4 regions of the Streptomyces sp. NPDC050161 genome follow, and region 3 is predicted to be linked to each of the others. Evidence: riboswitches for the same ligand, from Rfam matches in the RefSeq annotation. Region 3 holds a riboswitch; each other region holds the start of a gene.
The links. A riboswitch is a leader RNA that binds a small molecule or an ion and turns the genes downstream of it on or off. The one in region 3 is predicted to bind cyclic di-AMP.

Region 1 (7,510 bases), on a different contig from region 3:
TCCTCCCTCAAAACCCGAACCCTCGCCCGCGACCTGGCCCGCCACACCCACGGCCCCACCGCCGCCCAAGCCGTCACCACCTACACCACCCTCGCCACCACCCTCTCCTTCCACCGCCGCCGAGCCCATCTCACGGGCCCCACCCCCCACTTCACCGAACGCGAGACCGCCCTCCTCCGAGACCTGTGGCACCACAAACCGGTGGCAGAACCGGCGTTGCTGCATGCGTGGGAGGTGGGGGGTGCGGAGGACACCACTCCGGCGCCACCCGACGGCGACCCGCCGAGGCCCGATGGTTACTAAGGTCGCGCACGCCTACTGTTGGGCTTCGGCCATCCCCCACGCGATCGCTGATGCGGAGCCCGCCCACCCTTCCTTCGTACGCCAGATTGCGCCGATCCCGTGGTCTTCCAGGTACGTGGTGTAGACGCCAATTTCTTCGGAGAAAAGGCCTAGTAGATGCGGCTTGGGCATGCCGCTGTACAAGAAATAGCTGTACTCAAGCAGTTGCCCTACTGCCTCGCGCACAGCCTGGGTGGCATTGCCCTTCTTCACCGCCTTGGCCTCCACCAACCACTCAGTGGCGTGGGCTCCATTGTCGCCCCCAGAGCGGAGGACAAGATCGCGAGGGTGTGCCCTCTCCGTGATGGGGATGAAGCCCCTGCCATGAATGTACGGACCGAAGCTCCGAATCAGACCTTCGTGCACTTGCTTCTTAGTTTGCTGACGGGCAATGATTTCGGCGACGTAGTCATCCCCCGTCTTCGGGTGGAAACCCTCCAGTCCCCGGTATGTCGCATGCGCCTGAGGAACGTACTCAACGGTAGGCCCGTCTGGCGCGCTCACGACCTGGACTTGCGCCTCCACATCAAGCGCCGCCTTCAGAATCATGCCCATGATGCCCAGGTCAGCGCAGAGATCGCCTTCACTGGGAAGCTTCGCTATGTCGTAGCAGCGGCCGGCCACGCTACTTGCCTCGTACGCACGAGGCCGCCACTCGTGGTGCCTCAGTTGAGGACGGTCCGTCCAGTCCGCGACCAGATCATGGGGAAGCTCAGCCAGGAGGGCCCGTGCTCGAAAGGCCAGGTGGTTCCGCAGCCTCTGCCCTCTGGTACGCAATTCGTCACGCATCGCCGTGACACCTTGCTGGAGTGTAAGGGTCACCGATGCCAAATCCGCCGAGAAAATGTAGGCGAGGTAGAGGCCGTTGGTACCTGACCCGCCGGCAGACGGGTCGAAGACACGGATCCATGGCGTTGCCGCGGCTCCCCCTTGGCCACCATGCCCTGTGGCCTTCATCCCGTACGGCAGGGCGTCGGCCAGCCGCTCGCTAGCTGCCTTGAGCACAGCCTGCCCGGGATTACCGCTCGTCGTCGTGAGCGTCGTGTCGAACGTGGTGGCTACATCGAGGAGCAGATCGCGAATACCCATGCACAAAAAATAGTTGAGATCGATCAGCCATGAATACCCCCCACCCTGATTCGAATGATTCACGCCAGTATGGGAGCTTCAGGTGACGCCGCGACCAACTGCTCACCTGGCAATAGCTCTAGGCGCCCCCGAACAGACCCGAGATGCAGTCACGCATCCATTTTTCTGCCCAATGGTCGCAGTCACGCCCCTCCTCGACGCCCGAAGCGCAACAAAAATGAACTGACTGGCGCTACCGCTTCTTCACTTAGGGGATGCTCGCTAACTAGTCACGCCCTTACCTCGAACGACCAGGCATTGTGACCAACGCCATGTTGAGGCGCTAGCTCTACCAACGCCTCACAGTCAACGACTAACGGTTCGTATGCTGAAGAATGGAAGTAGAGTCAAGTGAAGGCGCAGTCGTCGTTTTCCGTTAGCGAGAGGTAAGAAACATGGCTGAAATCCCCACCACCCCCGTAGCCACCACCGGCCTCCTCGCCGGCTATGCCGTGGCCCGCTGGACGAAGAAGCGGCCCTTGGGTGGGGCGGTGTTGGCTGCGGCCGGGGCGGTGGCGGTCAAGGGATGGCAGGAGAAGGCCGGGGGGAAGGCTGCGGCTGCGCTGGGTGGGGTGTATGTGGCGGCGTTTGCCGGGTCGCATCCGCTTGCGAAGAAGGTCGGGGCGTGGCCTTCGGTGTTCGCGGTGGCGGGCGGGATGGCGCTGGCGTCGTGGCTGGTGGCCGACCGGCGGGTGTGAGGCGCGGGAGCGCGTACGAGGACGGCCGTACGGGCCGGGGCGGCAGTCGCGCCCCGGCCCGTACGGCTGTCGTGCCGCCCCGGTGTACGGGGCTTCGTGTCAGGCCGACGCCTCGTTCAGGAGCGTCAGTTCGGCGTCCGTGAGGGTCAGGTCCAAGGACGCGAGGAGGGACGGGAGTTGGGCGACCGTGCGGGCGCTGGCGATGGGGGCGGCGACCGTGGGGCGGGCGGCCAGCCAGGCGAGGGCGACGGTGGCGATCTCGGCGTCGTGGGCGGCTGCGACGGTGTCGAGGGCCTGGAGGACGCGGGGGCCGCGGTCGGTGGCCAGGTACTGGGCGGCCTTGGCCGAGCGGGCGCTGTCGATGTCCGTGCCGGGGCGGTACTTGCCCGTCAGGAAGCCGGATGCGAGGGCGTAGTACGGGACGGCGGCGAGGCCGTGGCGGGCGGCGACGTCGGCCAGTTCGCCCTCGTAGGTGTCGCGCGAGACCAGGTTGTAGTGCGGCTGGAGGGCGACGTAGCGGGCCAGGCCCTCGCGGGCGGAGCAGGCCAGGGACTCCTCCAGGCGCGGCGCCGAGATGTTGGACGCGGCGATCTCGCGGACCTTGCCGGCCTTGACGAGGTCGTCGAGCGCGGTGAGGAACTCCGCGACCTCGACCGACTCGTCGTCGTAGTGCGTGTAGTAGAGGTCGATGTAGTCCGTGCGCAGGCGGCTCAGGGATCCGTCGACGGCCTTCTTGATCGTCGCGGTGGACAGGCCCTTGAGGCCCGGCTGGGCGCCGACCTTGGTGGCGATGACGACGTCGGCGCGGTTGCCGCGGGCGGCCAGCCAGTTGCCGATCACCGTCTCGGACTCGCCGCCCTTGTTGCCCTCGACCCAGAACGAGTAGGCGTCGGCGGTGTCGATGAAGTTGCCGCCGCCCGCCACGTACGCGTCGAGCACGGCGAACGACTCGGCTTCGTCGGCCGTCCAGCCGAAGACGTTGCCACCGAGGGAGAGCGGGGAGACGGACAGCGAGCCGAGGTTCTTGCGTGAAACGGTCATACGTGGTGGCAGCGTCGGGCGGGAGGGGAATATTCCGCCCCCGCCCGACCCACGACCGGTCAGCCGCGCCGGACCCGCCTCGTCGGCCGATCAGCCGTGCCGGACCCGCCTCATCGGACCCGCCCCGCCGACCGGCCGTGCCGTGACCGCCGTGCCCGCCCCGCCCGGTGTCAGACCTTCAGGCCGTGGTCCCGCAGCCAGGGCATGGGGTCGACGGGGTCGCCGCCGCCCGGCCTGACCTCCAAGTGGAGGTGGGGTCCTGTGACGTTCCCGGTGGCGCCCACCCGGGCGATGACCTCGCCGGTGCCGACCTTGCCCGAGGTCTTCACCATGGACGAGAGGTGGCAGAACCAGAGTTCGGTGCCGTCGTCGAGGGTGAGGACGACGCGGTAGCCGTACGAACCGGCCCAGCCCGCCTGGGTGATGGTGCCGGAGTGCACCGCCTTGACGGGAGTGCCGGTGGGGGCGGCGAAGTCCTGGCCGGTGTGGTCGGCGGCCCAGCGGTCGCCTGCCTGGCCGAAGCTCGCCGTGAGGGTGTACGAGGTGACCGGGAGGAGGTAGCTCTTGGCGAGTTCGGCGAGCCGCTCGGCCTCCGCCTTCTTGTGGGCCGCCGCCTTCGCCTCCCGCTCGGCCTCGGCCCGCGCCGCCTCCTTGGCCGCCGCGGCCTTCTTCTGCGCCGCCGCAGCGGTCTTCTCGGCCTGTTCGACGGCGGACTGCTCGGCCGCGTCACGGGCGTCCTGCTCGGCGGCGCTCTGCTGCGCGTCGGCCTGCTGGAGGATGCGGCTGCGCAGCGCCTCGCCCGCGCCGCCCGTCCCCTGGGTGCCGTCGGCCGGGGTGAGGCCGGCGGAGGAGAGCGGTGCCGACGCGTGGGTGGCGGAGGTGGCGGGGGTGCCGGATTCCGGTGCGGCGGAGTCGGCCGCGGAGTCGGCTGCCGCGTCGGATTCGTCCGAGATGAGGGGGCCGATGCCGGGCAGGGACTCGGCGTCCGGCAGCTTCTCCGAGAGGTCGTCGGTGATCGCGCCGAGGTCGGGCACGGAGATCGGCACCGGCGGCTTTCCCTCGGCCGTGGCCATCCCGCCGGCGCCGACCGCCGCGATGACACCGACACCGAGGACCGTGCCGCCGCGGGCGAATCCCCCGCTGCGCTGCTTGGCGACCCGGTGTTTGCCGCGGGCGGCGCGGACGGATTCCTCGGTGGGGTTCCATTCCTCCCACGGGCCCTCGCCTGCGTCGTCACGGCCGAGGCCGCCGGACGGCCGGGGGCCGTCGAAGGGGACGGTGTCGTCGAGGGCGTAGGCGGACGGAGCCTCGGGGGCAGACCTGTTGGACGCCACGGGGGCGCACTCCTTTCCTTCCTTCTCGCCTACCGGGTTAGCTGACGGGTTCGGAGCAGGAAGGTCTCCTACGGGCGGCCTCTGGCGCGAGGCGTCCGATTCACCCCATGATGGTGGTTCCCCGGTTCCCTCCGCGCGGTTCGGGATCCATCCGGCATTCCAGGGCGTTTCCCGTAGTTCACGGAAGTTCCCTGCAGTTCACGGCAGTTCGTGAAATTTCGATGCTGCGGTACTGCGGTGTATCGCGGCGTGCTGCGGTGAACGTGCAGGTCGTGACCAGCGGTGGTGCCCGTGATGCCCGAGGCGCCCGAAGAGCGCTTGCAGGATTCAGCGTCGGCGCACGGTGCCGCCTCTTGCGACGGCTGGGACGACCGCGCTCCGTTATCGGACAGTAATAGAGATGGCCGCGGATTTCCAAGCGTTCTCACGAATCCGCACCCCCTACTCACCAGCTTTGGCCTGGACTTATAGGCCCACCAAGGTTCTAAACAGGGCGAGTTGACCCTCTGGCGGGAAACGGGCTGCGCGTGATTGTGCATCACTTGTTATGCAGAGGGGTGCGCGGCAATCACGGAACGTGAGGGAAGTAGCGTCTGATCATGGTCGTCAACTTCGTCAACAACGGGCAGACACTGGCGGATCGCTACCGGGACTTCTCCTGGTGGCAGGCGCGCGGGCAGTGCGAGGCCCACGAGGAACTGACGGCGCGGATCAGCCAGGACCCGGAATTCTGCGAGCTGTTGGCGGGCTCGCTGCCACCCGGCAACAAGCAGCAGCCCAACCTCCTCCTCGCCGCCGTCCGCCATCTCGACGGCCCGCACGCCGAGCAGGGCCCGCGCGGCGACCTCGCCTACCGCCGCTGGCGCGAGTGGACCATCAGGCACTGGGACGAGGTCCGCGCGGTGATCATGCGGCGCGCCACCCAGACCAACGAACCGGCCCGCTGCGCCACCCTCCTCCCGCTGCTGGCCCGCCTCCCCCAGCCGCTGGCCCTCCTGGAGGTCGGCGCGTCGGCCGGCCTGTGCCTGTACCCGGACCGCTACCGGTACGCGTTCGATGACGGCGGGGACGCGGGCGCGGCCGTGGCGGTCGGCCCGCACGACAGCCCCGTGACGTTCCGGTGCCGTACGAGCCGGGAGACCTGGGTGCCGGACGCGTCCGCGGCCCCGCCCGGACGCCTGCCCGAGGTCGTCTGGCGGGCCGGCATCGACCTGAACCCGCTCGACCCGGTCGGTGATCCCGACGCGCTGCGCTGGCTCCAGGCGCTCGTATGGCCCGGGGCGACCGAGCGGGCGCAGCACCTCCCGGCCGCCGTCGACGCCGTACGGGGAGCGCCGCGCCCCCGGATGGTGCGTGGCGACCTCGTCGACGAACTGCCCGCGCTCGCGGCCGAAGCACCGGCCGACGCGACGCTGGTCGTCTTCCACACCGCCGTACTGACCTACCTGCCGCTGGACCGCCGGGAGCGGTTCGCCACGAGCGTGCGGGAACTGCTCGCCCAGCGGGCGGGGGCAGGACACTGGATCTCCCAGGAGCACCACTCGGTCCTGCCGTGGATCGCCGCCCCGCACAGCGACGTGCTCGGCCCGGCGGAGCGGGAGCCGCTGCTGACGCTCTCCCTGGACGAGCGTCCGGTCGCCCTCACCGGGCAGCACGGCCGGAGCCTGCACTGGGTGGCGGGGACGGCGTAGGCACCCCTGCCACCCCTCGCCGCGACGCCCTACGCCGGCAGTGGCCGCTGCACCGCCAGCAGCGCCATATCGTCCGCGCCCGCCCCTCCGGTGTGCCGGGCGACCTCGTCGACCAGCGTGTCCAGGAGCGCGTCGGGCCCGGTGAAGTGGCGTCCGCGCAGCCGGGCGACCGGGTCGTAGAACGCTCCCGTGCGGTTGCGGGCCTCGGTCAGCCCGTCGGTGAACAGCAGCAGGACCGACCCGGCGGGGAAGAACGTCTCGTCCGACCGGTCGGGCCACCCGGCCACCTCGCTCAGGCCCAGGGGCAGCGCCGCCGATGCCGGGGGCAGCGCCCGCAGCCCGCCGTCCGGGGCGAGCAGCAGGGGCGGCGGGTGCCCGCGGTTGAGTACCCGCAGGACGTGTTCCGTGGGCGGGATCTCCGCGAGGACGGCGGTGGTGAACCCCTCGAACTGGTCGAGCCCTTCGCGCCGCCCGCCCTCCCGTTGCAGCGCGCGCTCCAGCCGGCCCGCGACCGCCTCCAAGGTGGCCTCCTGCTCCGCCGCCTCCCGGAACGCCCCGATGACGATCACGGCGGCCTCCACCGCTTCGAGGCCCTTGCCCCGTACGTCGCCGACGATCAGCCGCACGCCGTGCGGGGTGTCCTGCACCGCGTAGAGGTCCCCGCCGATCCGGGCGTCGGCCTGCGCCCCGACGTACCGGGCGGCGACCGCGAGCCCGGCGACCCGCTCGGGCGGCGTGGGCAGCACGGCCCGCTGGGCGGCCTCCGAGACGTCGCGTACGGACGCCAGCGTGGCGTCGGACCTGCGGACGACCCGGTTGATGCCGAGCGCGAGGACGGCGACGACGAAGACCGTCGAGACCTCCGTCGCGGACTCGTTGGTGTCATGGGCGCCGTGACTCGTCACGACCCACACCGCGCCTGCCACCGCGGCGACCGCCGTGACGGCCGTGCTGCGCAGCGAGTGCAGGGGCGCGGCGACCAGGGGCGCGGCCGAGAAGAACGGCGAGGCGGTGTAGCGGGCCGGCGTGACGATGTCGAAGACCAGGCCGGAGGCGATCAGGATCGCGGGCAGCCAGCGCGCCAGCCTGCGGCCGATGGGCGACATCTGCGCCCGGCGCGCCCGCCGTTCCCCTTCGCCCGTGCGGGCCCTCCCGCCTCGACGCATCCGCACCGGCATCTTCCCGCTCCTGGCGCCCGTCCGTCCTTGAGCCGTCGGCCCCTTCGTCCGCCGGGCCCGGCCCTGCCCGTCCTTTCGTCCGTCGGCGCCCGGCACCC
Region 2 (7,510 bases), on a different contig from region 3:
ACATGGCGATCGTGACGGCGCCCGACGGCACCGAGACGTGGTACTGCCACCTCAGCAGCACCAAGGTCCGCTCCGGGTCGGTCAAGGCCGGCGATCAGATCGCGTACTCCGGCAGCTCCGGCAACTCCACCGGGCCGCACATGCACTTCGAGGTGCGGCCCGGGGGCGGCTCACCGATCGACCCGCTGCCCTGGCTGCACAGCCACGGCCTCAACCCGAACTGACCGGCCGCCCCGAACCGACCGGCCCCGCCCGGCCCGGCGCCCTGCAACAGCGGCGGGCCGGCACAAGCCTCAGAGCTTCTGCACCGGCGCGTACCGCAGCAGCAGCCGCTTCGGCTTCTCGCCGCCGAAGTCGATCGTCGCCTCGGCGTTGTCGCCACTGCCCTTGACTCCCACGACCGTGCCGAGGCCGAAGCTGTCGTGGGTGACGCGGTCGCCGACGGCCAGCGCGACGACCTGCCGGTCGGACGAGCGCCGGGTCGCGAAACCGCTCGGCCCCTTGGCGCGCGACGACGAGAAGCCGGAGCCCGTTCCGCCGCCGGAACCGAAGCCGCCCGATGACAGCCCGCCCATCGAGGCGGACGGCGTCGCGGGCCCGGTGCGCTTCCAGTCGACGTACGCCTCCGGGATCTCCTCCAGGAACCGCGAGGGCGGGTTGTACGAGGGCTGGCCCCAGGCGCTGCGCATCGTCGAGCGGGTGAGGTAGAGCCGTTCGCGGGCGCGGGTGATGCCGACGTACGCCAGCCGGCGCTCCTCCTCCAGCTCCTTGGTCTGGCCCAGCGAGCGCATGTGCGGGAAGACGCCGTCCTCCATGCCGGTCAGGAAGACGACGGGGAACTCCAGGCCCTTGGCGGTGTGCAGGGTCATCAGGGTGATGACGCCGCTGCCGTCCTCCTCCTCGTCGGGGATCTGGTCGGAGTCGGCGACCAGCGCGACCTGCTCCAGGAAGTCGGCGAGGGCGCCCGGATTCTCCTCGCCGCGGTCCTGCTCGAACTCCAGGGCCACCGCGGCGAGTTCCTGGAGGTTCTCGATCCGGGTCTCGTCCTGCGGATCGGTGGAGGTCTGGAGTTCGGCGAGGTAGCCGGTGCGTTCCAGGACCGCCTCCAGGACGGTGGCCGGTCCTGCGCCGGATTCGACGATCGTGCGCAGCTCTTCCATCAGCGTGTTGAAGCGCCGGACGGCGTTGGCCGAGCGGGCGGCCATGCCGTACGCCTCGTCGACCCGGCGCAGGGCCTGCGGGAAGCTGATCTTCTCGCGGAGCGACAGGGCGTCGATCATCGCCTCGGCGCGGTCGCCGATGCCGCGCTTGGGGACGTTGAGGATCCGGCGCAGCGGGACGGTGTCCTCGGGGTTGGAGAGGACGCGCAGGTACGCGAGGACGTCGCGGACCTCCTTGCGCTCGTAGAAGCGGACGCCGCCGACGACCTTGTAGGGCAGCCCGACCCGGATGAGGATCTCTTCGAAGACACGGGACTGGGCGTTGGTGCGGTAGAAGACGGCGACGTCGCCCGCCCTGGCGTCGCCCGCGTCCGTCAGCCGGTCGATCTCGTCGGCGACGAACTGCGCCTCGTCGTGCTCGGTGTCGGCGACGTAACCGGTGATCCGGGGGCCCTCGCCCGCCTGTGTCCAGAGGTTCTTGGGGCGGCGGTTCTCGTTGCGTTCGATGACGGCGTTGGCGGCGCTGAGGATCGTCTGCGTGGAGCGGTAGTTCTGCTCCAGGAGGATCGTCGTGGCGTTGGGGTAGTCCTCCTCGAACTGGAGGATGTTGCGGATCGTGGCGCCGCGGAAGGCGTAGATCGACTGGTCGGCGTCGCCGACGACGCACAGCTCGGCGGCGGACTCGGGCGGGCCGACCAGCTCGCGCACGAGGGTGTACTGCGCGTGGTTGGTGTCCTGGTACTCGTCGACCATGACGTGCCGGAAGCGGCGGCGGTAGTGGGCGGCGACGTCGGGGAACGCCTGGAGGAGGTTGACGGTCGTCATGATGATGTCGTCGAAGTCCAGGGCGTTGGCCTCGCGCAGCCGCGCCTGGTACATCGCGTACGCCTCGGCCAGGGTCTTCTCGAATCCGTCGGCAGCCGTCCCCGCGAAGGTCTCCTCATCGATGAGCTCGTTCTTGAGGTTGGAGACCTTGGCGCTGAAGGACTTGGGCGGGAAGCGCTTGGGGTCGAGGTCCAGATCGCGGCAGACCAGGGCCATCAGGCGCTTCGAGTCGGCGGCGTCGTAGATCGAGAACGACGAGGTGAAGCCGAGCTGCTTGGACTCCCGGCGCAGGATGCGGACGCAGGCGCTGTGGAAGGTGGAGACCCACATGGCGTTCGCCCGCGGGCCGACCAGCTCTTCGACGCGCTCCTTCATCTCGCCCGCGGCCTTGTTGGTGAAGGTGATCGCGAGGATCTCGCCGGGGTGCACGCCGCGCGCGCCGAGCAGATGCGCGATGCGGTGGGTGAGCACCCGGGTCTTGCCGGATCCGGCGCCCGCGACGATCAGCAGCGGGCTGCCGGTGTGCACCACGGCCGCCTTCTGGGCGTCGTTGAGCCCCTCCAGGAGGGCGGCCGGATCGACCGCGGGGCGGGCGGCGCCGTCGCGGTAGTACGCCTCCCGGGGCACGGGGGCGTCGAACTTCCCGTCGAAGAGGTCGTGCGGAACCTCCTCCGGGGCCGGGCCGTGCTCGTCCTCGGGAGGGGGCGGGGGGTGCTCGCCCTTCGGGCCGAGATCCGCCAGGAAGCTGTCGTCAAAGAGGCTGCTCATCGCCCACCGAGTCTAGGCGGCCCCACTGACATCCGGTCCCGAAGTCCGGGAACGGCCGCACGGGAAGCGTCCCGGCCGTGCAGAATCCGTTTCGGAGACGTGGAGCCGTCTTCACAGGAGCCGCCCCGAGGCTTCCCCGCACTGCCCGAAACCGACATCCAACGCAATCACCGTCACCTCACCTTCAGGTCACGAAAAGGTTTCGGGCAATTCGAACATCAGCCTTCACAGGAGCCACACGAGTTGGCTACCGTGCTCGCTCGGGCAGCCCGCATCCCCGCGTACGACAGCGTGCGCACGGGTCGCCTCCGCCGAGTCCGGCCCTGCCCCTGGGCACCCGGAGCCGGGGACCCACCAGCACCACCGGGGTGAATCGATCGGTACGGCCGCCGCGCGCGGGCGTACGGACCGTAGGGCAAGCCTTCCGTCTGCGACACCGCCCGAACCCGACAGCTAACCCGGTAGGCGGTCCACGGAAGGAGTCGCCGGCCTTGGCGTCGCATCGCAAGCCGCGCACCCGCGTCCTCGCCTCACCCGGAAGCCGCCGCACGGCGGTCGGGATCACCACCGCAGCACTCGCCTCGGTCACACTGCTGTCGCAGTCCGCCGAAGCGGCCCCCAGAAGCCCCCGGCCGACCGTCGAAGACGTCAAGAAGAACGTCGACGACCTCTACCGCCAGGCCGAGGTGGCGACCCAGAAGTACAACGCCGCCAAGGAGCGCGCCGAGCAGCGGCGCGAGAAGGTGGCCGAACTCCAGGACTCCGCGGCGAAGCGCACCGACAAGCTCAACGCGTCCCGGCGGGAGCTGGGCACCTACGCCTCCGCGCAGTACCGCACCGGAGGCATGAGCCCGACCGCGCAGCTGATACTCGCCAAGGACCCGCAGCAGTTCGCCGACCGCAGCCACCTCATGGAGCGGCTGACCGGGCGTCAGCAGCAGGCGGTCGCCGACTACCAGGAGCAGCAGGCGGCGGCAGCGCACGAACGCGCCGAGGCCGTCCACAGCCTGGAACGGCTCCAGGAGTCCCAGACCTCCCTCCAGGAGTCCAAGCGGACGGTGCAGGGCAAGCTGACCGAGGCCCGGCAGCTGCTGTCCCGGCTGACCGCCCAGGAGAAGGCGCGGCTGGCCGAGCTGGAGCGCAAGAAGGAGGAAGCCGCCAAGCGCAAGGCCGACGACATGGCGCGCCGGCAGGCCGAGAAGGAACGCCAGGAGCACGGGGGCGACCGCGGGGGCGACGGCGGGTCCGGTGGCGGCTCGACGGACGGTTCGGGCGGCTCGGACGGTTCGGGCGGCGGGTCCGACGACGGCACGTCCCTCACAAAGGCCAAGAAGGCGCTCGCCTTCGCCCGCGCCCAGATGGGCAAGCCGTACGTCTGGGGCGCGACGGGCCCCAACTCCTACGACTGCTCCGGCCTGACGCAGGCGGCCTGGAAGGCGGCCGGGGTGAACCTGCCGCGTACGACGTGGGATCAGGTGAAGACCGGCGAGCGGGTGGCCACCAAGGACCTGCAACCGGGCGACCTGGTGTTCTTCTTCAAGGACATCAGCCACGTCGGGATGTACATAGGCGACGGCAAGATGATCCACGCCCCGAAGCCGGGCGCCAGCGTGCGGGTGGAGTCGATCTACTACATGCCGATCTACGGGAGCATCCGCCCGGCGTAGGTCGCGTCGGGCCCGCTCCCCCGCGACACCTCAGGAACCACCCGCAGCACCCCACGCACCACCCCCCACAGCACGGAACCGCGCGGCCCTCGGGCGGTCGGACGGCCGGAACGGCTGACGACGCGAGGGCCGCGCGGTTCACCGTGCGGCATACGGGGCGCAGCGGCCCCGGCGGGCTCAGGTCCAGAGCACCGCGATGAAGATGTTGACCATCGTGAGCAGGCCGACGGCGCCGAAGAGCGGCTTGGCGACCTTCTCCTCGTCACGCTTGACGTAGACCAGGCCCAGGATCACCACCAGGACGGCCAGCTTGATGCCGATCTTGATGTTGTCGACCGGGCTGCCCTGGGCCTGGTTCAGGCCGACCAGCACGATGCCGGTGACGAGCATCGTCAGCGCGCCGTGCAGCATGGCGGGCACGAAGCGGGCCGTGCCCGCGCTCATCGCCTTCATCTGGGTCAGAAAGCCGCCCAGGAGGGAGGCGATACCGATGATGTGCAGGCCGACGAAGATGTTGATGACTACGTCCATGGTGCTGGATCGTAGCCCTCCCAAACCACGACCCTTCGGGCAGGGCGCCCCGCCGTCACATGCCGCCGTGTGCTCCCCCGACCGCAGAACGCGGCCCGGCGACGGCAGCCTTCAAGGCTCTACCTGGCGCCCGTGCCCACCCGGAAAATACAGCTGAAGTCGATCATGGATGCGGCCTACGCTCGGCCCATGGCCCCCGCCACGGACTCCTCCCCGGCCCCCTCGCCCGCCTCGCCGTCCGAACTCGCGCGGATCGTCGGCGTCTGGGCCGACGGCTGGGCACGGGCCCGGCGGACCGCCGCGCCGTCGGCGGTGCCCGGCGGCTTCCGGATCGAGGTCGGACGGCCGCACCACATCGCCCGCTACGTCCTGCCGACGGCCGACCCCGACGTGCTGGGCGAGTTGGTCCGCCGCATCGACGTGCCCGGCCTGTGGCTCAAGATCTGCGCACCGCGCGAGCGGGTCGAGCCGCTGCTGCCTGACGGCTGGCAGCTCAGCGAGCCCCAGTACCTGATGACGACCAGGCTGGGACCGCCCGGTAACCCCGCGCCGCCGCCCGGCTACCGCCTCGCCGTCCACCACGACGCGGACCGTGGCCTGATCGAGGCCCGGGTCCTGGACGGTACGTCCGCAGCGGCTCCCGCGGCTCCCGCGGCCCGTACGGGAAGCCCGGATCCGGACCCGGAGACGGCCCCGGAGGCAGACCCGGATCCGGACCCGGAAATCTTCCCGGCAGGCGGTCTTGCCGCGCTCACCGACGGGGCGCCCGGTGCCCTGCCCGGACCGCGGTCGGTCGTCTTCGACATGATCGGCACGGCGGCCGGGCACCGCCGCAGAGGGCTGGGCCGACTGGTGATGGCGGCGCTCGCCGGCCGCGCGGCCACGGCGGGCGCCACGCAGGGTGTGCTGGTCGCCAGCCCCGAAGGCCGTGCCCTCTATGAGGCCCTGGGCTGGCAGGTGCGCGCGCCGGTCACGGCGGCGGTCCGCCCGCGGTGAAACGAGGGCCGGGCCGTCGCCCCCGCCTCACGCAGTGACGTGTTGCGACAGCCAGCGGAAGATCTCGGGCACCTGCTCCCGCCAGACCACGCTCGTGTGGCCACCGGCGTCCGAGGGGATCTGCCGCACGGTCACCGATGTCGGCGGCTGCGCCAGCTGCCGCAGTCCGAGGCCCGCCTGGTACCCGTCGCCCGAGGCGCCGGAGACGTACAGCGCGGTGCGCGGCGGCTTTCCGGCCGCGTTGGCCGACTTCAGGATGTGCAGCGGGTTCGACTCGATGCGCAGCTTCGGGTCCTTGCCCGCGAGTGAACTGTGCTCGCTCGCCGGGTCGTTGTAGCCGGACATGGCGATCCCCGCGTGGTAGCGGTCCGGGTGCGACAGGGCGAGCTTGGCTGCGCAGTGGGCGCCCGCCGAGTAGCCGGCCAGGGCCCAGGATCGGGCGTGGTCGGATGCCCGGAAGGTGTCGATGACCATCTGGCGCACGTCGACGGTCAGCCAGCTGTCGGCGTTGACCTTCCCCGGGATGTTGACGCACCCGGTGTCGGAGCCGGTGACGAGGTTGGTGCGCGGGGCGACCAGGATGAACGGCTTGACCTCGCCGTTCAGCATCATCGGGCGGAGCTGCTCGTCGGCGTTCAGGGAGCCGAACCAGGCTTTCGCCGATCCGGGGTAGCCGGGCAGCACCTCGACGACCGGGAACTTCGTGTTCCGGTAGGCGGGGTCGTGGTACTGCGGCGGCAGCCAGACGTACACCTCGCCGCTGACCCCGGAGATCCGGCCCTTGAGGTCGGTCATCTGGACCTCGGGGCCCAGCTTCGGGTCGTCGGCCGGACGGAACGGCTGGACCTGGCGGGGCTCGTTCTTGATCTGCCGGCCGCCCAGCCCGTCGGGGCCGAGGTCCTGGGCTGCCTGCACGTGGCTGCCGGTGCCCAGCAGGTCGTCCCAGGTGTCGTAGAGGTTGTTCGCGTTGTTGACCAGGACGAAGACCAGGGTGATGGCCGTGACCTGGGCGAACAGCAGCATGACCAGGCGGAGGGCGCCGCGCGCCAGGCGCGGCCCCGGTATCCGTCCCCACAGTGCCAGCGGCAGCGCGACGGCGATCAGCAGCAGCACGATCGAGGTGAGAAAGAAGGGCGTGCCCGTCAGGCTCATCGGGATCTCGCTTCCAGGACATGTACGCGGCGACGGGGGCGTGGTTCCGGCCCCGGTGTCGGCAGCGGGCCTCTCCGCGCCATTAGATGGCGATCCGCGACGTCCTGGTTGCCCCTCTTCGAGCCCTTCTTTCCCGTGGGATGAGTGATCTCCGCCGCACTCAGCGGTCCGGGCCCGCGGGCCGGGACGTCATCCCGGACGCGGCCCGGCCGGTGAGGAGCCTCAGACCAGGCGGCGGGCGGTGGCCCACCGGGTGAGTTCGTGCCGGTTGGAGAGCTGGAGCTTGCGCAGCACCGCGGAGACGTGGGACTCGACGGTCTTCACGGAGATGAAGAGCTGCTTGGCGATCTCCTTGTAGGCGTAGCCACGGGCGATCAGGCGCAGCACCTCGCGCTCGCGCTGGGTGAGGCG
Region 3 (7,510 bases):
AAGTGCAGATGCAGCCTGGCCTGCTGCTCGACGTACGCGGGGTCCTGCCAGCGCGCCTTCTCGTCGCGCAGCCGGTCCAGCGTCCGGCCCGCTTCCTGGGCCTTGCGACGCTGGTCGGCGATGTCCGAACGCTGCGACACGTACTGCCTTATCGGGTACGCGAGCGCCACGACGAGGGAGCACATCACCAGGGCCAGCAGGGCGGCGCGGCCGGTCAGCCGGTTGCGGCGGGGCCGCCGGGCGCGGTAGACGCGGGCCGCCGCCTGTTCACCGAGCGCCTTGAGCCGGGTCGCGGTCGAGAACCGGTCAGCGGGCACGTCGCCTCCCCTGGATTGCCGTCTTCGCGGAGGTACGAACGTACGCTCCACGGCCACGCTCCGCGCCGGTCCTGGCCGTTCGGAGACAAAGCCGTCCCCGGCAACGGTACGGGACCGCTGCCGGGGACGCTGCGAGGCGGGACGCCACGCTCGGGCCGATCGGCCCTGCCGTTCCGGTCAGTTCGCGGGGCGCCGCGGTGATCGGTTCGCAGGGCGCTGTGCCTGTGTCAGTTCGCGGGGCGGAACCGGGGGAAGGCGGAGCGGCCGGCGTAGACGGCGGCGTCGTCGAGGATCTCCTCGATGCGCAGCAGCTGGTTGTACTTGGCGACGCGCTCGGAGCGGGCCGGGGCGCCGGTCTTGATCTGGCCGCAGTTGGTGGCGACGGCGAGGTCGGCGATGGTGACGTCCTCGGTCTCGCCGGAGCGGTGCGACATCATGCACTTGAAGCCGTTGCGCTGGGCCAGCTCGACGGCGTCCAGGGTCTCGGTCAGCGAGCCGATCTGGTTGACCTTCACCAGCAGCGCGTTGGCGGAGTTCTCCTCGATGCCGCGGGCCAGGCGCTCGGGGTTGGTGACGAACAGGTCGTCACCGACGAGCTGGACCTTGGCGCCGAGCTTCTCGGTGATGACGTGCCAGCCGGCCCAGTCGTCCTCGAACAGCGGGTCCTCGATGGACACGAGCGGGTAGTCGGCGACGAGGCCCTCGTAGTACTCGGTCATCTCGGCGGCCGAGCGGTCCGAGCCCTCGAAGGCGTACTTGCCGTCCTTGTAGAACTCGGAGGCGGCGACGTCGAGCGCCAGCGCGATGTCCTGGCCGGGGACGTAACCGGCCTGCTGGATGGCCTCCAGGATCAGGTCGAGCGCCTCGCGGTTGGAGCCGAGGTTCGGGGCGAAGCCGCCCTCGTCACCGAGACCGGTGGAGAGGTTGCGCTCCTTCAGGACCTTCTTGAGGGTGTGGTAGACCTCGGCGCCCCAGCGCAGCGCCTCGGAGAAGGACTCCGCGCCGATCGGGGCGATCATGAACTCCTGGATGTCGACGTTGGAGTCGGCGTGCGACCCACCGTTGAGGATGTTCATCATCGGGACGGGCAGGACGTGCGCGTTCGGGCCACCGAGGTAGCGGAACAGCGGCAGGTCGCTGGCCTCGGACGCGGCGTGCGCGACGGCGAGGGAGACGCCCAGGATGGCGTTGGCGCCGAGGGAGCCCTTGTTGTCGGTGGCGTCCAGGTCGAACATGGCCTGGTCGATCAGCCGCTGCTCGGTCGCGTCGTAGCCGACCAGCTCCGGGCCGATCTGCTCGATGACGGCGAGGACGGCCTTCTCGACGCCCTTGCCCTGGTAACGGCTGGGGTCGCCGTCGCGGAGCTCGATGGCCTCGAAGGCGCCGGTCGAGGCGCCGGACGGAACCGCGGCACGGCCGGTGCTGCCGTCGTCGAGGCCGACCTCGACCTCGACCGTGGGATTACCTCGCGAGTCGAGAATTTCGCGGGCTACGACGACGTCGATGGACGGCACGTTGTCTCCTTCATGGGTGTCTGGAGTTCTGCAGCACGAGCCTAACGGCCTGTTGCCGTTCCGCTCGCCCTCAGCCCCCTCGACGGGAGGAAGAATGACCCAAAGGCCCAGTTCGCGGGAGTTCGGGCAGCTTCGTCCGCCGGGCGGGAGAGCAGCTGTAAGGGGCGGTCACGTCGCTGTGTCCGGCACCAGGGTACGGAACGGAGAGACCCCGCCGCGGCGCGATGCGGGGACGAACGCGCCGGACGGGGCATCTCGCGGGAAGAAAACGGGCAGAGCGGGGTGAATGAGAGCGAAGGGATCTCAATGCGCATTACGTGCATTTAGTTCAGCTCGGGAGATATGAGCGAACTCCCGGGCGCCCTCCGGCTCTTCGGCCCCCGCCGCCTCCCGGGTGAGCGGTTCGCGCGGACCGCCGTACGCGCGAACTGCTGCGGTCATCCGGGAGGAGGCACCGGGCACGGAGCCCTCAAGACCCTGCCAGGGTGGGCTCAGATGCTGAGCTTCTGGCCCGGGAAGATCAGGTTGGGGTTGCCGCCGATGACGGACTTGTTGTTCGCGTAGACGGACTTCCAGTTGGTGCCGTGCGCCTTGGCGATCTTGGCGAGGGTGTCGCCGGACTTGACGGTGTAGTTGCCGTGCGGGTTGGACTTCGGCGCCGGCTGGGACTTCTGCTGCTGCGGGGCCGGGGCCGGGGTGCTCTTGTGCTGCGGGGCCGGGGTCTCGGCCTTCCGCTGCGGGGCGGCCTTGGTCGTGCCGGAGCCCGAGGAGGTGTCGACGTTGGCGGCGGGGCCACCGGAGGTCAGGTTGCCGGCGCCGGCGCAGGACCAGGCACCCGGGCCCTGGATGGCGAGCAGCTTCTCGGCGGCGGCGATCTGCTGGCTCTTGGTGGCCAGGTCGGCGCGGGGCGCGTACTGGGTACCGCCGGCGGCGGCCCAGCTGGACTGCGAGAACTGCAGGCCGCCGTAGTAGTTGTTGCCGGTGTTGATCGACCAGTTGCCGCCGGACTCGCACTGGGCGACGGCGTCCCAGGTGGCGACCGAGGCGGCGGAGGCGGAGGAGGCGCCCATCAGCGGGACGGCCACAGCGGCACCGGCGACACCGGCGAGGGTGGCGACGCGGACGGCCTTGGACGGACGACGGTGCTTGCCCTTGTTGATCAGCATGGTTCGTTTTCCTCACCGACGCCTACGAGGTGAGCTGTCGGGTTCGGGCTGTGAGCTGCCCGGCCGTGTGCGCTTCACACACGTCTTCACCCCAAGCCGGCTGACCCGCTTTCACGGGCGGGGCCGGCGCTTACCTTGGTTCCCCCGCTCCTGCCTTCGGCGCTTGCGCGTCGACTGCCTTCACCCACCGGCAGGATTCGGCGTGTGAGCGAAGGGCCCGCTTTGGCGAGCGGTCCTGACCGTAGACATGAACCCCTGTGCGGTTCAAACCCCGTTTTCTGCACCCAGTTGGCCGCCAATGCCCGCAGAGCGCTCATATTTCCGCAGGTAGGGCGCGGTATGGATTCAGCGGACGGGTCGGACACCGCGGGCGTCAACGAGAGCCATGTCTCACTTTCGCCAAAAGGGACGAAAGCCGACTAACTACCCGCTCAGCGCCCCAGATCGAGACGCTGTCCGGGGTGGATGAGGTCCGCGTCGGAGCCCACGACCTCACGGTTGCGCTCGTACAGCGCGGGCCAGCCGCCGGGCAGCTCCCGGGCCTCGGCGATGGCTGACAGGCTGTCACCGGGGCGCACGGTGTAGTCGCCACGAGCCGGCTGCGGACGCTCCCCGCCGCCCCGCGAGGCGTGCCGCCCCGAGGACCTGCCGCCGTCGTCCGCACCCTCGCCGCCGCGGTGCTTGCCGGGCGGCGTCGGGTCGGGGCTGCCGCTGCCAGGCGTCGCGGAGTCACCGGAGCCGTCGGACGCATCGGATCCGCCCGTGCCGGGCGTCCCGTGCTCGCCGCTCCCGTCCTTGCCCTTGCCCTCGCCGTCGTGGCCGCTGCCGTCGCCCTCGGCGTGGCCGGGGTCCGGCGCGCCGGGCTCCGGTGTGGCGTCGGACGGGTCGGGGGCGGGGTCGTGCGAGCCCGAAGTGCCGGACGGGTCCGGAGCATCCGATGGGTCCGCGGTGTCCGACGGGTGTGACGGGTCGGACGGGGAGGGCGAAGCGTGCGAACCGGGGGTGTCGGCCGGATCGGTCGCGTCGTCCGTGCCGCCGGTGCCCTGGTCGTCGTGGTCCGTGGGGGCGGGGGCCGGCGCGTCGGTGCTGCCCGGATCGACGTCCGGTGCGCGGCCTCCCCGGGAGAGGCCGGCGTCGGCGGCGCAGCTCGGCCAGGCGCCGGGGCCGCGGTCGTCCAGGATCTTCTCGGCCACGGCTATCTGCTGGGCGCGGCTGGCCATGTCGGGGCGCGGCGCGTACGCCAGGCCGCCGTACTCCTGCCACAGGTCCGCGGTGAGCCGGAGACCGCCGTAGCCGTCGCCTGACGCGCCGCTCCACACCCCGCCGCTCTCGCACTGGGCGACGCGGTCCCAGGTGGCGGTGTCGGCGGCGTGTGCGGAGCCCGCGCCGAGCAGTGGCATGGCGATGCCGGCGCCGGCCACTCCCGCCGTGACAAAGAGGGCCGGTGCCTGACGGGGTCGACGATGGCGGCCGTTCCCGGAGCGCATGCGGTTGCCTTTCGAGCGGCGTTGAGTTGTCGCACCGGCGGATGCCGGCCGGCCGAGGCTTCGGCGCGGCCGTCCCGCCGGGGCGGTCGAGCACAGGTTCGGTCGAAAGGTAGCCGGGCTCACGGGTCGTCACAAGCCGGTGTAGCGGAGATCACGCAGAGGTCACGTAGCTGACGCACCGTCAAGAAATCGGTTGTCACGGCCCTCATCAGGCACGTCGCCGAGCCGGTAGCAGACCGGCCCGCGTGGGCGTCAACCGGCCTGCCGCCGGGCCGGTTCCGTGCCCCTCGTCACGGTGCCGGGGTGAACTCCACCGGGAGGGACCGCAGTCCGCGCATGATGAGCCCGCCGCGCCAGCGCAGCTCGTCGGGTTCGGCCGCGAGCCGGATGTCGGGCAGCCGGGTCAGCAGCGTCGCGAGGGCGGCCTGGCCTTCGAGCCTGGCGAGCGGGGCGCCCAGGCAGTAGTGGATGCCGTGCCCGTACCCCAGGTGCGGGTTGTCGCGCCTGGCCAGGTCGAGGGTGTCGGGCGCGTCGAACCGCTCGGGGTCGCGGTCGGCCGCGGCCAGCACGACGAGTACGGGGTCGCCCTCGGCTATCCGTGCCCCGCCGATGGTCAGTTCCTCGGTGGCGAACCGCCAGGTCGCCAGCTCCACCGGGCCGTCGTAGCGCAGCAGTTCCTCGATGCCGGTGGCGAGCAGGGCGTCGTCGCCCGACGCCAGGGCCTTCTGGAGCAGGGCGCGCTGTTCCGGGTGGCGCAGCAGGGCGTAGGTGCCGTTGCCGATGAGGTTGACGGTGGTCTCGAAGCCGGCGAAGAGGAGGATGAACGCCATCGCGGCCACCTCGTTCTCGGTGAGGTGCTCGCCGTGGTCGGACGCGCGGATCAGGCCGGAGATGAGGTCCTCGCCGGGGGCCGCCTCGCGGGGCAGTTCGGCGCGCTTGCGGTGGATCAGCTCGGCGAGATAGCCGCGTATCTTCTTCACCGCCTTGGCCACGCCGCCGCGCGGCCCGCCCGCCTGGCCCGCCTTGGTGTGCCGCAGCATCATCCCGGCCCAGTCGCGGAAGTCGTCCTGGTCCTCGCGCGGTACGCCCAGCAGGTCGCAGATCGCGTAGATGGGCAGCGGGAAGGCGAACTCGTGGATGAGGTCGGCCTCGCCGCGGGCCGCGAAGGAGTCGATGAGCGCGTCGGTCAGCTCCTGGACGCGGGGGGCGAAGGCTGCGACCCGGCGCGGGGTGAACGCCTTGGAGACCAGGCGGCGCAGCCGGGTGTGGTCGGGCGGGTCGATGTTGAGGAGGTGGGTCATCAGGTTGGCGCTGCGCTCGCCGGGGATGCCGACCTTGCCCTTGCCGTGCGCGGCCTCGCTGTGGTGCACCGGGTTCTTGGAGAGCCGGCCGTCGGCGAGCGCCTGCCTGGCGTCGGCGTACCGCGTCACCAGCCATGCCTCGACGCCGCTGGGCAGCGCGGTCCTGCGCACCGGCGCGTGCTCCCGCAGCCAGGCGTACGCCGGGTAAGGGTCGGCGGCGAACTCCCAGGTGAACAGCTCGGGGGCGGGCGGCGGCGCGGAGGCTGCGGGGCAGCGCGCGGGCTGGCCCGCGGGGGCGGCGCCGGGGGTGATGTCAGGGGTGGTGTCGGGCTTGTCGTGCACCTTTCGACGGTAACCGCTGCGGCGACCGCGCCTCGCCGGGCACCCGCGCCCCGGCCGCCCCTGCCGTGCTCAGCCCGGGTCCACCCCGAGGCCCGCCAGGAACGCGGCGGCTGCGGGCGACGGGCCGAGCGCCTGCCACACCACCCGCTCGATGCGCCGCGGCGCCGGGCGGACGCGGACGACGTGCAGCCCGGTCAGCTCCCCCGCGATGCCCTCGGGCACCATGCCGACCCCGAGCCCTGCGCGCACCAGCTTCGCCAGGAGTTCGACGGTGGTCACCTCGAAGGCCACGTCGGCGTTCAGCCCCGCGGCACGGAAGGCGTCGTCGCGCTGCCTGCGGGCGGCCGAGCCCGCCGTGAAGTCGACGAAGGTCTCCCGGGCCAGCCGGGCCAGACCGGTCCGCTCCTGCCCGGCCAGCGGATGGCCCGGCGGCACCACCGCGACCAGCTCACCGCGCGCCAGTTCCTTCTCCCTTACCCCGGTGACCCGAGCGCCCGGCACCAGGCCGACGAAGGCGACGTCCAGCGCGCCCTGCCGCACCTTCTCGATCAGCTCGTCGCTCATCTCCATCCGGAGGCCGACCCGCACCTGGGGATAGCGGGTGCGGAACGCGCCCAGCTCCTGGGCGAGATCGACGGCCGACACGGTCGAGATCGCCCCGACCGCGAGCTGCCCGCGCACCTCGCCCGCGACCGCCTCCACCTCGGCGCGGGCCCGCTCGGCCGACGCCAGGGCCTGCCGGGCGACCGGTACGAACGCCTCGCCCGCCGCGGTCAGCCGCACGCTGCGGCTGGTGCGCTGGAAGAGCTGGGCGCCCAGTTCCTTCTCCAGCCTGGCGATCTGGTGGCTGAGCGCCGACTGCACCACGTGGCAGCGCTCGGCGGCCCGGGTGAACCCGCCGGTCTCGGCGACCGCGACGACGTACCGCATCTGCTGCAACTCCATCCGCGGAGGATAACGATCCATCGTGATCAGCGATGGATGCGATGACGACAATGTGTTGGACTCATCGATGCGCAGCCCGCAGGCTGGGACCGTCCGCCGCCGGGGGGAGGCGGGCGCGGAAGAGAACCAACTGGCAGGAGGGGACATGGAGTCCGAGGGGGAGGCGCCGCGTACGGCGCCCGAGGCGGCGAGTGCCGCGCAGGCGGTGCCAACGGCGGCCGGGCCGCAGCGGCTGGGCCGCGGCACGCTGCTGCTGATGTCGGTGGCCACCGGCCTGTCCGTCGCCGGGAACTACTTCGCCCAGCCGCTGCTCGACGTCATCGGGCAGGATCTGGGGCTGTCCGCGTCCGCCGCCGCGCTGGTGGTGACCGTCGCCCAGATCGGCTACGGCCTCGGGCTGCTGCTGCTCGTGCCGCTCGGTGATCTGCTGGAGCGGCG
Region 4 (7,510 bases), on a different contig from region 3:
GCCCGTGCCCACGACGGCAACCGAGCCGGGGGCGAGCAGCCGCTGCATGGAGCGGGCCTCGGCGCGCTGTTCCCGGCCGCGCATGACGGCCATGGACTGCTCGGTGGGTTCGAGGTCGAATTCCAGCCGGACCACGCCGTCTTCGAACGTGCGCTTCTGGGTGTAGCCGGCGTCCGTGAACACCTTGATCATCTTGGTGTTCGCCGGCAGCACTTCGGCGGCGAACCTGCGGACGCCGCGTTCACGGGCGACGGCCGCGATGTGCTCCAGGAGGGCGGAGGCGACACCGCGCCCCTGGTGGGCGTCCTGCACCAGGAAGGCGACCTCCGCCTGGTCGTCCCCGGGGTCCTTGGCGGGCAGCCCCTGGTCGTTGATCCGGTCGTAGCGGACGGTGGCGATGAACTCGCCGCCCACGGTGGCCGCCAGGCCGACCCGGTCCACGTAGTCGTGGTGGGTGAAACGGTGCACATCGCGGTCGGAGAGGCGGGGGTAGGGCGCGAAGAAACGGTAGTACTTCGACTCGTCCGAGACCTGTTCGTAGAAAGAGACCAGGCGTGCGGCGTCGTCCGGGGTGATGGGGCGGATCCGTGCCGTGCCGCCGTCGCGCAGCACCACGTCGGCTTCCCAGTGGGTCGGGTATGCGTGGTCCGGCGGATTCTGCATGCGGACAGCGTACGACCGGGCACCGACAACCGGCTCGGCATGCGTGCCCGCCTGCCGCCGGGCGGTCGGCGGGGGTTCGGGAGCGCGCCCGGAAGCGCCGCGTCCGCACTCCGGGACGGGGCACGGGCGCGCCGGAACGGGTGGTGGGAAAGTCGGGTCGAAGGGCTGCTGGACCACGCGCCGCAGCGTGAGACACTGGTCTAGACAACCGTTACGACTTGAAGGGCAACACCATGGCTGAGCGCCGCGTCAATGTCGGTTGGGCCGAGGGTCTGCACGCCCGCCCCGCCTCGATCTTCGTCCGAGCGGCCACCGCCGCCGGCGTTCCCCTGACGATTGCCAAGACCGACGGCAACCCGGTCAACGCGGCCTCGATGCTCGCCGTTCTGAGCCTGGGCGCCCAGGGTGGCGAGGAGATCGTGCTCGCCTCCGACGCGGAGGGCGCGGACGCCGCGCTCGACCGTCTGGCGAAGCTGGTCACGGAGGGCCTGGAGGAGCTCCCCGAGACCGTCTGAGCCGCCGCGGGCTCTTCGAGTCCACCGCCTCTCGGCAATCGGCCCCGCCGCAGCGACCACACCACGGTCGCCGCGACGGGGCCGTTCCGTTTACAGCGGGCGCCGACGGATGGCGGGCCGGCGGGGCCATGGAAACCCATAAGGAATTCCTAGGCTGCTGCCGCATTCGCGGGAAGGGGTGACCTACGCCCACAATTCCCTTCCCCCTGGAATTGCAGCCCTTTCCATCGACCGCACCCCGCCCCCGCTATATGCGTTCCCGAATATCACAGGTATACGACCCTCTTGTTAAGAACGGACGCGCTCCGTGTTGACGGGCCGTTTCGTTTGTCTCACCGCGGGTGTGGCCGGGTGGCGCAGCCGGTACCCCGGGGAGGACCGTTCGACGTGAGCCGCCATCAGGGCACGCGCCCGGTCCGCGTCACCCCGGGCGACCGCGTCCAGTACCGCGCCGTGGTCGTCCCACGCCTGCGACGAGCGGGGCGGGGTCTCCATGACGTACATCCACTCGATCTTCCGCCGCAGCTGGGTCAGCAGCGCGGTCAGGCTGGAGCTGCCGGCCGCCTGGGCGAGCGTCTCGTGGAACCAGCCGTCCAGCTGCGGCAGGTCGGCCGGGTGTGCGTGGCGGGTCCTTTCACGGCCCAGCCGGACCAGGCCGCGCAGCACCTTGAGGTGAGCCTCCGTGCGCCGGGCGGCTGCGCGGGCGGCGCCCAGCGGCTCCAGCAACGCGCGCAGGTCCAGCAGGTCGGCCGCCTCCTGGGCGGTCGGTTCGGCGACACAGGCACCGGCGTGATGCCGCGTGGTGACGAACCCTTCGGACTGCAGGGTGCGCAGCGCCTCACGGACCGGGACGCGGGAGACGCCGTAACGGGCCGCCAGAATGTCCTCGACGAGTCGCCTGCCCGGCTCCAGCGCACCGGAGACGATGTCCTCGCGAATTGCCGTGCAGACGACCTGCGCGGAAATATGGCCTCGCATCGTGGGTGCCTCCGCCGTCATTCCCGGGAAACGCCGCCGAGCGACGGCCTTTTGGCAACTCTATTCGAAGGCGGTGGCTTTTCGGATGCGTTCGTTCCTTCATGGATATCTTTTGGCCATGCGGTGCTGCGCCCGAAGGCCGCATCGCCCGTCCCCATGCGGATACGCCGAAGCCCCGGCCGCGGGAGGTGCCTGCGGGCGGGGCTTCGGTGTCTTCGCGTGCGGAGCGTCAGACGTTGACGCCGTGCGAGCGGAGGTAGGCGATCGGGTCGATGTCCGACCCGTAGTCCGGGCCGGTGCGGGCCTCGAAGTGCAGGTGCGGGCCGGTGACGTTGCCGGTGGCGCCGGAGAGGCCGATCTGCTGGCCCGGTGTGACGCTCTGGCCGACGGAGACGCCGAGCGACGACATGTGGCCGTACTGGGTGTAGGTACCGTCGTGCATCTTGATGACGATGTTGTTGCCGTACGCGCCGCCCGCGCCGGCCTCGACGACGGTGCCCGCACCCACGGCGTGGACGGGCGTCCCGGTGGCGGCGTGGAAGTCGATGCCGGTGTGGCTGCCGGACGACCACAGTCCGCTGGACGCCTTGTAGGCGGTGGAGACATACGAGCCGGTAACAGGCGCGACGAAGGCGTTGAGGCGCTTGCGCTCTTCGTCGCGGGCGGCGCGGGCCTTGGCCTCGCGCTCCTTGTCGGCCTTCTCCTTGGCTTCCTGCGCGCGGCGCTTGGCCTCTTCGGCCTGCTTCTTGGCCTCGTCCTCGGCCTTCTCCCTCGCCGCTGCGACCTCGGCGACGGCCTGCTGCGCGTCGGCCTGCGCCGCGACGTGGTCGGCGAGTTCGTCGCCGAGGACGACGGCGTGCGCGAGGCCGGCGTCCTGGGGGCTCGCGGGGGCCGTGGCGGCCAGCGCGGGCGAGGCCACGGAGGCGACGACGCCGGTGGCGGCGAGACCGGCTATGCCGGCGATGTTGCGGGTCGTCCGCGCGGTGCGGCTCGGACGACGGTGCTTCCCGGTGGCACGGGTGAACGCCATGTGCTGGCTTGTCCTTTCCTTCCTTCTCGCCTACCGGGTTAGCTGACGGGTTCGGAGCAGGAAGGTCTCCTACGGGCTCCTCCGGAGAGGCACCCGATTCACCCCAGGGGACATGTGGGTCCCCGGCTCCCCTGGCTCGCGCCGTACGGGGACTCGGCGATGACTGTCCGGTGCCACGGTTGCGGCGTACGGCTGACGAACAGCGGGGTTGACGCTAATCGGGGCGTCTTTCGATCGGCAAACAGAACCGGCAGTTTGTGCGAAGCGCCACACCTGCACCGCGCAACCAGCCGGGGGGAATGCGGACATAAAGGGGCTCCCGGGGCGGTTGAACACCCCGGGAGCCCCTGTGTCGCTCCATGGACGGCCGCCTACGGCAACCGTCCTGTCGGCACGTCAGCCGCTGACGACCGTCACCTCGCCGATGCCCAGCGCCTTGACCGGCTCGGCGATCTGCGCCGCGTCACCGACCAGGACCGTCACCAGCCGGTCCACCGGGAACGCGCTGACCACCGCGGCCGTCGCCTCGACCGTGCCGGTCTCGGCCAGCCGCGCGTACAACTGCGCCTGGAAGTCGTCCGGCAGGTGCTGCTCCACCTGGTCGGCGAGCGTCCCGGCGACCGCCGCCGCGGTCTCGTACCGGAGCGGCGCGACGCCGACGAGGTTCTGCACGGCGACATCCCGCTCGGCGTCCGTCAGGCCATCCGCCGCGAGGGTGCGCAGCACCGTCCACAGGTCGTCGAGCGCCGGGCCGGTGGAGGCGGTGTCCACCGAGCCGCTGATGGCGAGCATCGCGGCGCCCGTGTGCCCCCCGGGGGCATCGGGCGCCGAGGAGCGCAGCACCTGGCCGAAGGCGCGCACCCCGTAGGTGTAGCCCTTCTCCTCGCGCAGCACACGGTCGAGCCGCGAGGTGAGGGTGCCGCCCAGGCAGTACGTGCCGAGCACCTGCGCGGGCCACACCCGGTCGTGCCGGTCGGCGCCGATACGGCCGATGAGCAGCTGCGTCTGGACGGCACCGGGGCGGTCCACGATCACCACGCGGCCGGTGTCGTCGGCGGTGATCGGCGAGGGGGCGACCGGTTCGGCGAGCGAGCCGGTCCACGTGCCGACGGTCTCGGCGAGGGCGGCGTCCACGTCGACACCGGTGAAGTCGCCGACGATGACGGCGGTGGCCGTGGCGGGGCGCACATGGGCCTCGTAGAAGGCCCGTACCGCGGGGGCGTCGATGCGCTCGACGGTCTCCTCGGTGCCCTGGCGGGGCCGCGACATCCGGGAGGCGGCCGGGAACAGCTCCCTGGACAGCGCCACCGCGGCACGCCGCGCCGGGTTGGCGAGCTCGTGCGGGATCTCGTCCAGGCGGTTGCGGACCAGACGCTCGATCTCGCTGTCGGGGAAGGCCGGGGCACGCAGCGCGTCGGCGAGCAGGCCGAGCGCGCGGGCCAGCCGGGAGGCCGGCACTTCGAGGGAGACCCGGACACCGGGGTGGTCGGCGTGCGCGTCCAGGGTCGCGCCGCAGCGCTCCAGTTCGGCGGCGAATTCCTCGGCGTCGTGCTTGTCCGTGCCCTCGGACAGGGCGCGGGCCATGATCGTGGCAACGCCGTCGAGCCCCTCGGGCTCGGACTCCAGGGGCGCGACGATGTCGATCTCGACGGCGACGACCTGCTGCCCGGGGCGGTGACTGCGCAGCACCGTGAGCCCGTTGGGCAGCGCGCCGCGCTCGGGCGCAGGGAAGGCCCACGGCTTGGGCGCACCGCCCCGGGGCTGCGGGTGGAACTCCATCGCGGTCATGGCGGATTCTGCGGTCGCGGCGTCGCTCACTGGGCCGCCTCCTCGTCGTTGTCGGCGGTCTCGTCGGCCGCGGTCGGCTCGTACACGAGCACCGCGCGGTTGTCGGGGCGCAGCCGGGCCTGGGCGACGGCCTGCACCTCCTGCGGCGTGATCTCCAGGACACGCTGCACGGCGGACAGCGCGAGCTGCGGGTCGCCGAACAGGACGGCGTAGCGGCACAGTTCGTCGGCACGGCCGCTGACCGTGGCGAGACGGTCCAGCCACTCGCGCTCCAACTGGGCCTGCGCGCGCTCCATCTCCTCCGGGGTCGGCCCCTCCGCGGCGAAGCGGGCCAGCTCCTCGTCGACGGCGCTCTCGATGTCCGGCACCGCCACGCCACCGGACGTCTTGACGTCCAGCCAGCCCAGGGACGGCGCACCGGCCAGCCGCAGCAGACCGAAGCCGGCGGCGACGGCGCTGCGGTCGCGGCGCACCAGGCGGTTGTAGAGCCGCGAGGACTCACCGCCGCCCAGGACGGTCAGCGCCAGGTCGGCGGCGTCGGCCTCACGGGTGCCGTCGTGCGGCAGGCGGTAGGCCGCCATCAGGGCGCGGGACGGCACCTCCTCCTCGACGATCTCGCGCAGCTGGGCGCCCATGGTCTCGGGCAGTTCGCCGCTGCGCGGCGGCTGCTTGCCGTCGTGCATGGGGATCGACCCGAAGTACTTGTCGATCCACGCCAGCGTCTCCTCGGGGTCGATGTCACCGACGACCGACAGGACCGCGTTGTTGGGCGCGTAGTACGTGCGGAAGAACGCCCGCGCGTCCTCCAGGGACGCGGCATCCAGGTCGGCCATCGACCCGATGGGGGTGTGGTGGTACGGGTGGCCCTCCGGGTACGCCATGGCCGTCAGCTTCTCGAAGGCCGTGCCGTAGGGGACGTTGTCGTAGCGCTGGCGGCGCTCGTTCTTGACGACGTCCCGCTGGTTCTCCAGGGAATCGTCGTCGAGCGCCGTCAGCAGCGAGCCCATCCGGTCCGCCTCCAGCCAGAGCGCGAGCTCCAGCTCGTGGGCGGGCATGGTCTCGAAGTAGTTGGTCCGCTCGAAGCTCGTGGTGCCGTTCAGCGAGCCGCCGGCGCCCTGGACGAGCTCGAAGTGGCCGTTGCCCTTGACCTGCCCGGAACCCTGGAACATGAGGTGCTCGAAGAGGTGGGCCAGGCCCGTACGGCCCTTCACCTCGTGGCGGGAGCCGACGTCGTACCACAGGCAGACGGCCGCCACCGGCGTCAGGTGGTCTTCGGAGAGCACCACGCGCAGGCCATTGGCCAGCCGGTGCTCGGTCGCTGTCAGTCCGCCGGAGCCGGCTTGTTCTGTGGCCGTGTGACCCATGGGCATGTACGTCCCTTCGATCCGCTTGCGAGGAAGTTCTGTCACTGTATGCAAGCGCGTCGGCATCTGGCGAAGTTCCCGCCCGAGCGACCCCGTACGAGCGGTCCGCGGCCGGCGGCGGGCAGGCTGAGGGGGAGTCGCGGTCGGCGTTGTCAGTGGGGCGGTCCACAATGGTCCGCGTCAGACTCAGGCAGACTCACCGGTCGATCCCCCAGCCGGTCGGACCGGCGGCTGTTCACCCAACGGCCGGTCGACCCCACATCGGCAGTAGACGCAGCAGAAGGAGCCGCAGCCGCGATGGCCCGCCGCAGCACGAAGACCCCGCCGCCGCCGGACGACTTCGAGGAGAGAATCCTCGACATCGACGTCGTCGACGAGATGCAGGGTTCCTATCTCGAGTACGCGTATTCGGTCATCTACTCCCGCGCCCTGCCGGACGCCCGCGACGGCCTCAAGCCCGTGCACCGCCGCATCCTGTACCAGATGAACGAGATGGGCCTGCGGCCCGAACGCAGCTACGTCAAGTGCGCCCGGGTCGTCGGCGAGGTGATGGGTAAGCTCCACCCGCACGGTGACGCCTCCATCTACGACGCGCTGGTGCGCATGGCGCAGCCGTTCTCGATGCGGCTGCCCCTGGTCGACGGCCACGGCAACTTCGGCTCGCTCGGCAACGACGACCCGCCCGCCGCGATGCGGTACACCGAGTGCCGGATGGCGTCGGCGACGTCCCTGATGACGGAGTCCATCGACGAGGACACCGTCGACTTCGCGCCGAACTACGACGGCCAGGAGCAGGAGCCGGTCGCCCTCCCCGCCGCGTACCCCAACCTCCTGGTCAACGGCGCGTCGGGCATCGCGGTGGGAATGGCGACGAACATGCCGCCGCACAACCTCGGCGAGGTGATCGCCGCGGCCCGCCACCTGATCAAGCATCCGAACGCCGACCTCGAAACCCTGATGCGCTTCGTGCCGGGGCCCGACCTGCCGACGGGCGGCCGGATCGTCGGCCTGAGCGGCGTACGGGACGCGTACGAGAAGGGCCGCGGCTCGTTCAAGATCCGCGCCACCGTGGCCGTGGAGAACGTCACGGCGCGCCGCAAGGGGCTGGTCATCACCGAACTCCCCTTCACCGTGGGCCCCGAGAAGGTCATCTCCAAGATCAAGGACCTGGT

Region 1: linked by a shared signal. The riboswitch ahead of ACIBK8_RS34480 (M23 family metallopeptidase) and the one ahead of ACIBK8_RS10180 (transglycosylase family protein) in region 3 are both predicted to bind cyclic di-AMP.
Region 2: linked by a shared signal. The riboswitch ahead of ACIBK8_RS17370 (NlpC/P60 family protein) and the one ahead of ACIBK8_RS10180 (transglycosylase family protein) in region 3 are both predicted to bind cyclic di-AMP.
Region 4: linked by a shared signal. The riboswitch ahead of ACIBK8_RS31870 (M23 family metallopeptidase) and the one ahead of ACIBK8_RS10180 (transglycosylase family protein) in region 3 are both predicted to bind cyclic di-AMP.

The regions. Positions count from the first base shown of each region.
Region 1 is NZ_JBITJM010000038.1:12,341-19,850, reverse strand. It holds gene ACIBK8_RS34500 (PrsW family intramembrane metalloprotease) at 1-303, shown strand, start outside; gene ACIBK8_RS34495 (MrcB family domain-containing protein) at 316-1,494, opposite strand; gene ACIBK8_RS34490 (hypothetical protein) at 1,866-2,168, shown strand; gene ACIBK8_RS34485 (aldo/keto reductase) at 2,268-3,209, opposite strand; gene ACIBK8_RS34480 (M23 family metallopeptidase) at 3,380-4,543, opposite strand; cyclic di-AMP (ydaO/yuaA leader) riboswitch at 4,555-4,710, opposite strand; gene ACIBK8_RS34475 (DUF2332 domain-containing protein) at 5,143-6,234, shown strand; gene ACIBK8_RS34470 (PP2C family protein-serine/threonine phosphatase) at 6,264-7,400, opposite strand.
Region 2 is NZ_JBITJM010000009.1:99,887-107,396, reverse strand. It holds gene ACIBK8_RS17380 (peptidoglycan DD-metalloendopeptidase family protein) at 1-224, shown strand, start outside; gene pcrA (DNA helicase PcrA) at 294-2,753, opposite strand; cyclic di-AMP (ydaO/yuaA leader) riboswitch at 3,053-3,237, shown strand; gene ACIBK8_RS17370 (NlpC/P60 family protein) at 3,245-4,420, shown strand; gene ACIBK8_RS17365 (hypothetical protein) at 4,598-4,951, opposite strand; gene ACIBK8_RS17360 (GNAT family N-acetyltransferase) at 5,141-5,947, shown strand; gene ACIBK8_RS17355 (alpha/beta hydrolase-fold protein) at 5,975-7,099, opposite strand; gene ACIBK8_RS17350 (LuxR C-terminal-related transcriptional regulator) at 7,322-7,510, opposite strand, start outside.
Region 3 is NZ_JBITJM010000005.1:36,573-44,082, forward strand. It holds gene ACIBK8_RS10170 (septum formation initiator family protein) at 1-317, opposite strand, end outside; gene eno (phosphopyruvate hydratase) at 545-1,831, opposite strand; gene ACIBK8_RS10180 (transglycosylase family protein) at 2,323-2,997, opposite strand; cyclic di-AMP (ydaO/yuaA leader) riboswitch at 3,002-3,210, opposite strand; gene ACIBK8_RS10185 (transglycosylase family protein) at 3,429-4,484, opposite strand; gene ACIBK8_RS10190 (cytochrome P450) at 4,775-6,097, opposite strand; gene ACIBK8_RS10195 (LysR family transcriptional regulator) at 6,197-7,072, opposite strand; gene ACIBK8_RS10200 (MFS transporter) at 7,329-7,510, shown strand, end outside.
Region 4 is NZ_JBITJM010000027.1:54,698-62,207, reverse strand. It holds gene ACIBK8_RS31885 (GNAT family N-acetyltransferase) at 1-663, opposite strand, end outside; gene ACIBK8_RS31880 (HPr family phosphocarrier protein) at 897-1,178, shown strand; gene ACIBK8_RS31875 (GntR family transcriptional regulator) at 1,467-2,156, opposite strand; gene ACIBK8_RS31870 (M23 family metallopeptidase) at 2,386-3,186, opposite strand; cyclic di-AMP (ydaO/yuaA leader) riboswitch at 3,199-3,355, opposite strand; gene ACIBK8_RS31865 (M16 family metallopeptidase) at 3,583-4,965, opposite strand; gene ACIBK8_RS31860 (M16 family metallopeptidase) at 5,001-6,338, opposite strand; gene ACIBK8_RS31855 (DNA topoisomerase (ATP-hydrolyzing) subunit A) at 6,636-7,510, shown strand, end outside.